Regions from separate parts of the Streptomyces amakusaensis genome, predicted to be linked through region 1. Evidence: riboswitches for the same ligand, from Rfam matches in the RefSeq annotation. Region 1 holds a riboswitch; the other holds the start of a gene.

Evidence for each region. A riboswitch is a leader RNA that binds a small molecule or an ion and turns the genes downstream of it on or off. The one in region 1 is predicted to bind ZMP and ZTP.
Region 2: it holds a riboswitch for ZMP and ZTP, as region 1 does, so the genes downstream of both, ABD371_RS20715 (serine hydroxymethyltransferase) here and ABD371_RS22375 (bifunctional 5,10-methylenetetrahydrofolate dehydrogenase/5,10-methenyltetrahydrofolate cyclohydrolase) in region 1, are expected to answer to the same signal.

What each region holds. Positions count from the first base shown of each region.
Region 1 covers NZ_BAAASB010000012.1:227,683-231,069, reverse strand. Annotated here, with positions in the region: gene ABD371_RS22385 (MarR family winged helix-turn-helix transcriptional regulator) at 1-328, shown strand, start outside; gene ABD371_RS22380 (MFS transporter) at 325-1,563, shown strand; ZMP/ZTP riboswitch at 1,596-1,682, shown strand; gene ABD371_RS22375 (bifunctional 5,10-methylenetetrahydrofolate dehydrogenase/5,10-methenyltetrahydrofolate cyclohydrolase) at 1,705-2,580, shown strand; gene ABD371_RS22370 (hypothetical protein) at 2,618-2,845, opposite strand; gene ABD371_RS22365 (PEP/pyruvate-binding domain-containing protein) at 2,973-3,387, shown strand, end outside.
Region 2 covers NZ_BAAASB010000011.1:173,510-176,896, reverse strand. Annotated here, with positions in the region: gene trpS (tryptophan--tRNA ligase) at 1-436, opposite strand, end outside; gene ABD371_RS20715 (serine hydroxymethyltransferase) at 503-1,768, opposite strand; ZMP/ZTP riboswitch at 1,856-1,945, opposite strand; gene rocD (ornithine--oxo-acid transaminase) at 2,082-3,290, shown strand; gene ABD371_RS20705 (glutathionylspermidine synthase family protein) at 3,337-3,387, opposite strand, start outside.

The DNA.
Region 1 (3,387 bases):
ACCGCTGACCATCCGGGAACTCGCCCGCTCGCTGAACCGCTCGCACTCCGCGATCAGCCAGACCGTCGCCGCCCTGCGCAAGGAGGGGCTGGTCACCTCCGAGCCGGGGCCCGACGCCCGCACCCGGCGGATCGAGCTGACCGAGCGCGGCCGGTCGCTGGTGCCGTTCCTGGAGGCGGAGTGGCGCGCCACCCACGCGACGGTCGCCGAGCTGGACGGCGAGATCCCGTACGCGCTGACCGCCGCCGTCGAGGAGGTCCGGCGGGCGCTGGAACAGCGGTCGATGCGGCAGCGGATCCTCCACCACCTCGTCGAGCCACCGCGATGAGCGGCGTCCGGTTACTGGACCTCCGCCCGCTGCGCGACAGCCGCCCGTTCCGTGAGCTGTGGATCGGCTCCGCGGCCTCCCAGCTCGGCGGCCAGACAGCCACCGTGGCGGTACTGGCCCAGGTCTGGGAGCTGACCGGCAGCCCGGTGGCCACCGGTGCCATCGGGCTCGCCACCGGCCTGCCGATGGTGTTCTTCGGGCTGCTCGGCGGCACCTTGGCCGACACCGTCGACCGGCGTTCGGTGGTACGGGCCGCCACCGTCGGCCAACTGCTGTCCGCCGCGGGGCTGTCGGCCCAGGCCCTGGCCGGAAATCGCAACGTACCGCTGCTGCTCGCCCTGGTCGCCGCCGGGGCCGCGTGCGGAGCCCTCGGAGCCCCCGCCCGGCGCACCCTTCCCGTACGGCTGCTGCCGGCCGGCCAGGTCGCCGCCGGGCTCGCGCTGACCAATGTCTCCTTCCAGGCGGCGATGCTGGCCGGGCCCGCCACGGCCGGGCTGATCATCGCCCGGTGGGATCTGCCGGCCGCCTACGCCGCCCAGGCCGTGGCCATGGCGATCTCGGCGCTCACGATGATCCGCCTCCCGCCCATGAGACCCGAGGGAAGCGGCCCGGCGGGCCCCGGACGCCGCGCGGAACGCGGCGGCCGGCGATTCGTCCTCCGCCGCCCGACACTCTGGGGCTCGATGGCCACCGATCTGTCCGCGACGCTCCTCGCCATGCCGATCGCGCTCTTCCCCCTGGTCAACGAGGCCCGCTTCGGCGGCGACCCGCAGACCCTCGGCCTCTTCCTCTCGGCCGTCGCGGTCGGGGGCATCACAGCCGGCCTGTTCTCCGGCACCGTGACACGCCAACGCCGCGCCGGCCTCGTACAGCTGACCGCAGCGGGCGTCTGGGGCCTGGCGCTCGCCGGCTTCGGACTGTCCGGTCCGCTGTGGCCCGCGCTCTGCTGTCTGGCCGTGGCCGGCGCCGCCGACACCGTCTCGGTGATCACCCGCAGCGCCCTGGTCCAGCTGGAGACCCCCGACGCCTACCGGGGACGGGTCTCCTCCGTGGAACACGTCATCGGCGTCGCGGGCCCCGAACTCGGCAACTTCCGGGGCGGCCTGCTGGCCTCCGCCACCTCCGCCCCCTTCGCCCTGGTCGCCGGCGGCCTCTCCGCCACCCTCGCGGTCGCCGCCGTGGCGGCGGCCAACGCCTCGCTGCGCGCCTACCGGACACCGGCCCGGCCGGTCTGACCCGACCGGCGGAACGGGTGTCCACTACAGTGGTGCGCGGCCGTGACTGGCGCTGAGGTGAAGCACCACCGGGGAGCGGCCCGACGAATCGGTCGAAGCCGCGCGCCTGGGCGAGTGTTCAGCGACGCCTGGAGGCGCCCCGTGTCCCGCATACAGACGGCCCGACTCATGGACGGCACCGGCCTCGCCCGGCGCGTCGTCGACGAGACCGCGAGCAGGGCGGCCGAGATCACCCGGCGCACCGGCGTCCGGCCCTGCCTCGCGACCGTACTGGTGGGCGAGGACCCCGCCTCCGTGACGTACGTACGGATGAAGCGGGCCCGTTGCGCGAAGGCGGGCATCGACTCCCGGCGGATCGGCCTGCCCGCCGCCACCACGACCGCCGAGCTGACGGAGACACTGCGGTCCCTCTCACTGGACCCGGGTGTCCACGGCATCCTGCTCCAGCACCCCGCGGGCCCCCACATCGACGAGCGGGCGGCGTTTGAAGCGATCGCGCCCGAGAAGGACGTCGACGGGGTCACGATCAGCTCCTTCGGGACGATGAGCTTCGGACTGCCCGGCTTCACCTCCTGCACACCGGGCGGGATCATGCGGCTGCTGGACGAGTACGACGTCGAACTCGCCGGCCGCCACGCCGTGGTGGTGGGCCGCAGCGCGATCCTCGGCAAGCCCGCCGGGATGCTCCTGCTCGCCCGCGACGCCACGGTCACGTACTGCCACTCCCGTACGAGGGACCTGTCCGCGATCGTCCGCGAGGCCGACGTGCTCGTGGCGGCCGTCGGACGCCCCCGTCTCATCCACGGCGAGGACATCAAGCCCGGAGCCGTCGTGATCGACGCCGGATACAACCCCGGCAACGTCGGAGACGTCGACTTCGACACCGCCCGCACCCGCGCCCGTCTGATCACCCCGGTCCCCGGCGGGGTGGGGCCCATGACCATCGCGGTCCTGCTGGCGCAGACCGTCGACGCGGCGTCGCGACAGCTCGGGACGGCCGGCGAGGACCTGGGGTGAGAGACGGGCGGGGGCGGGCCCGGCGGACCGGACCCGGTCAAACGGGCCGGTAAACCGCCCGGTCCGGATCCGGTCGCACGATCACCCCGTCCTCGGCGAGGTCGCGCAGATGGCCCCGGGCCGCCTTGCCCGCGGCCTCGTCGGTCGCCGGCTCGTACCCGGCGAGCCGCAGGGCGAGTACGGCGCGCCCGGTGTCCCAGCTGCCGCCCAGCGCCCGGATCACCGCGGCGAGCGCCTGCTTCTGCGTCAGTGGCTTCTCGGTCATCTCTTCCCCCTCTTCCTTCCTGCCCTTCGGCGACCGTCACAGCGTGACACGCCCGGTGGTGTGCCCGTACGCCTGCTCTTAGCCTGGCAGGAGCCCACCCCCTTGGAGGGCCGCTCGGAGGGCCGCCATGCCGCTTGTGATCGACCTCGGCGACGTCGATGCCACGATGTCCGCGCTCGTCGGCGGGAAGGCCGCGAACCTGGGCGAGCTGATCCGCGCCGGGCTGCCCGTGCCCCCGGGGTTCTGTGTGACCACGGAGGCGTACCGGGCGGTGCCGGCCACGCGCGAACTGACGGGGCTCGCCCCGGACCTGGCCCGGCGGCGGCTGCTCGACGCGCCGGTGCCACGGGAGGTGTACGAAGCGGTCGTCGCCGCCTCCGGCCGGCTCGGCGAGGGGGTGCCGGTCGCGGTGCGGTCCAGTGCCACGGCGGAGGATCTCCCGTTCGCGAGCTTCGCCGGACAGCAGGACACGTATCTCAATGTCATCGGCGCGGAGCGGGTCGTCGAGGCGGTACGGCGCTGCTGGGCCTCGCTGTGGACCG
Region 2 (3,387 bases), on a different contig from region 1:
CCTGGAGGATCGGGTACGTGAAGAGCCCGACGGTGGCCCGGTCGGCCCCCTGCTTGGCGGACTTGTCCTTGAACTGGGTCATCCGGGAGGCCTCGCCGAAGCCGGCGATGCAGTTCATCACCCAGCCGAGCTGGGCGTGCTCGGGCACATGGCTCTGGATGAAGAGGGTGCAGCGGTCGGGGTCGAGCCCGGCGGCGAGCAGCTGGGCGGCGGCGAGGCGGGTGTTGGCCCGCAGCTGGGCCGGCTCCTGCGGCACGGTCATCGCGTGCAGGTCCACGACCATGTAGAACGCGTCGTGGGTCTCCTGGAGCGCCACGTACTGGCGGATCGCTCCGAGGTAGTTCCCGAGGTGGAACGAGCCTGCGGTGGGCTGGATGCCGGACAGCGCCCGGGGGCGGGGGTGCTGGGCGGAGCCATGCTGACGGTCTTGGGCCATGCCGGTCATTCTCTCAGGTGCCCGGCCGGGCCCGGACACCCTGCCGGGCCCGGGCCGGGCGGCGGATCAGCCGGGCAGCCCGGGAGCAGGGTATGCGGCCATCAGTTCGGCGACCTCCCGGCGGATCGCGGCCAGCGCGTCCTCGTCGCCCGCGCCCGCCGCGCGCACGCCCCGGTCGATCCAGTCGGCGACGGCGGGCATGTGCTCCGTGCCGAGGCCGCGCGAGGTCAGGGCGGGGGTGCCGATGCGGATGCCGGAGGGGTCGAAGGGCTTTCTGGCGTCGTAGGGGACGGTGTTGTAATTCACGACGACGCCCGCCCGGTCCAGGCCCTTGGCGGCGATCTTGCCGGGGACCTCCTTGGGGGTGAGGTCCATGAGGATCAGATGGTTGTCGGTGCCGCCGGAGACCAGGTCGAAGCCCCGCTCCAGCAGGGCCTCGGCCAGCGCCCGGGCGTTGGCGACGACCGCGTGGGCGTAGCTCCGGAAGGAGGGCTGGGCGGCCTCGTGGAGGGCGACCGCGATGGCGGCGGTGGTCTGGTTGTGCGGGCCTCCCTGGAGTCCGGGGAAGACGGCCTTGTCGAGGGCCTTGGCGTGCGTCTCGCGGGACATCAGCATCGCGCCGCGCGGGCCGCGCAGGGTCTTGTGGGTGGTCGTGGAGATCACATCGGCGTGCGGCACGGGCGAGGGGTGCGCGCCGCCCGCGATCAGTCCGGCGATGTGGGCGACGTCGGCGACCAGGATCGCGCCGGCCTCCCGGGCGATCTCCGCGAAGGCCGCGAAGTCGATGGTCCGGGGCACGGCGGTGCCGCCACAGAAGATGATCTTCGGGCGTTCCTTGAGGGCCAGCTCGCGGACCTCGTCGAAGTCGACCAGGCCGGTGTCCCGGCGTACCCCGTAGCGCACCCCCCGGAACCAGGTGCCGGTGGCGGAGACGCCCCAGCCGTGGGTGAGGTGGCCGCCCATGGGCAGCGACATGCCCATCACGGTGTCGCCGGGCTCGGCGAAGGCGAGATAGACGGCGAGGTTGGCCGGGGAGCCGGAGTACGGCTGCACATTGGCGTGCTCGACGCCGAAGAGGTCCTTGGCGCGGGCGACGGCGAGCCGCTCGACCTGGTCGATGTTCTGCTGGCCCTCGTAGTAGCGGCGGCCGGGGTAGCCCTCGCTGTACTTGTTCTGGAGCACGGTCCCGGCGGCCTCCAGCACGGCGCGGGAGACATAGTTCTCGCTGGCGATCAGCCGGAGCGTCTCGGCCTGGAGCCGCTCCTCGGCTCCGACGAGCGCGGCGAGTTCCGGGTCGGCGGCGGCGAGGGCGGGGTGGGGAAGGGTGCTCATGGCGTGTCCTCCGGGTCGTGGTGACGACCGGTTCCCCGGGGCGGCTGGACGGACGGTCCTCCGGCGGCCCCGGGGGTGACCGGGTTGCCGGGACACCCAGGCGGGCGGTGTCTCGTCTGCTCCTGAGGGCACGGCTCCACCGCGGTCATTCCGCGTACGCCAGTCGCCGTGCTCACCACCCACCCTAATGCCGGGGCCCGACGGCAAGGTTTCCGTGTCCGTATGGCGAGCGACGATAGAAACAGGGGTGCGTGCTGACAAGATCGGCCCGCCCCACGCCGGATGCCCTTGTATCTACCTGATCGGAGATCCCGTGTCCGCATCTGACAGCGCCATCGCCGCGGCCGAGGCCCACACCGCGCACAACTACCACCCGCTCCCCGTGGTCGTCGCCACGGCGGAGGGCTCGTGGGTGACCGATGTCGAGGGGCGGCGCTTCCTCGATCTGCTCGCGGGCTACTCGGCCCTCAACTTCGGCCACCGCAACCCCCGGCTGATCGAAGCGGCCAGGGCGCAGCTGGACCGGGTCACCCTCACCTCGCGCGCCTTCCACCACGACCGGTTCGCCGATTTCTGTACGGAGCTGGCGGAGCTGTGCGGCATGGAGTCGGTGCTGCCGATGAACACCGGCGCGGAGGCGGTGGAGACGGCGGTGAAGACCGCCCGCAAGTGGGGGTACCGGGTCAAGGGGGTCCCCGAGGGCATGGCCAAGATCGTCGTCGCGGCGAACAACTTCCACGGCCGGACGACGACGGTGATCAGCTTCTCGACCGACCCGGAGGCGCGGGCGGACTTCGGCCCGTACACACCGGGGTTCCAGATCGTGCCGTACGGGGATCTCACCGCGATGAGCGCGGCGATGACGGCGGAGAACACCGTGGCCGTGCTGCTGGAGCCGATCCAGGGTGAGGCGGGGGTGCTGGTGCCGCCGGAGGGATATCTGGCGGGCGTGCGCCGGCTCGCCAGTGAGCGGAACGTGCTGTTCATCGCCGATGAGATCCAGTCGGGCCTGGGCCGTACCGGCCGGACCTTCGCCTGTGAGCACGAGGGCGTGGTGCCGGACGTGTATCTGCTGGGCAAGGCGCTGGGCGGCGGGGTCGTGCCGGTGTCGGCGGTGGTCTCCTCGCAGGAGGTGCTCGGGGTGTTCAGGCCCGGGGAGCACGGCTCGACCTTCGGGGGGAATCCGCTGGCCTGCGCGGTGGCGCTGGAGGTGATCGCGATGCTGAGGACCGGCGAGCACCAGCAGCGCGCGGCCGAGCTGGGCGAGCACCTTCACCATGAGCTGAGTCTGCTCACGGGCGCGGGCGCGGTGCGGGCGGTGCGCGGACGGGGGCTGTGGGCGGGGGTGGACGTGGATCCGGCCCGGGGCACCGGCCGGGAGATCTCCGAGAAGCTGATGGACCGGGGGGTGCTGGCCAAGGACACCCACGGCTCGACGATCCGGATCGCGCCGCCGCTGGTGATCTCCAAGGAGGATCTCGACTGGGGGCTCGATCAGCTGCGCGCGGTGCTGGCGGGCTGAGCGGCGCGTCCATGAGGATCCGGTACGGCCGGGCCGTACCGGATCCTCAGAGGATGACGTGCGGCAGGAAGCGGGCGTACTCGTCGGTGATCAGACT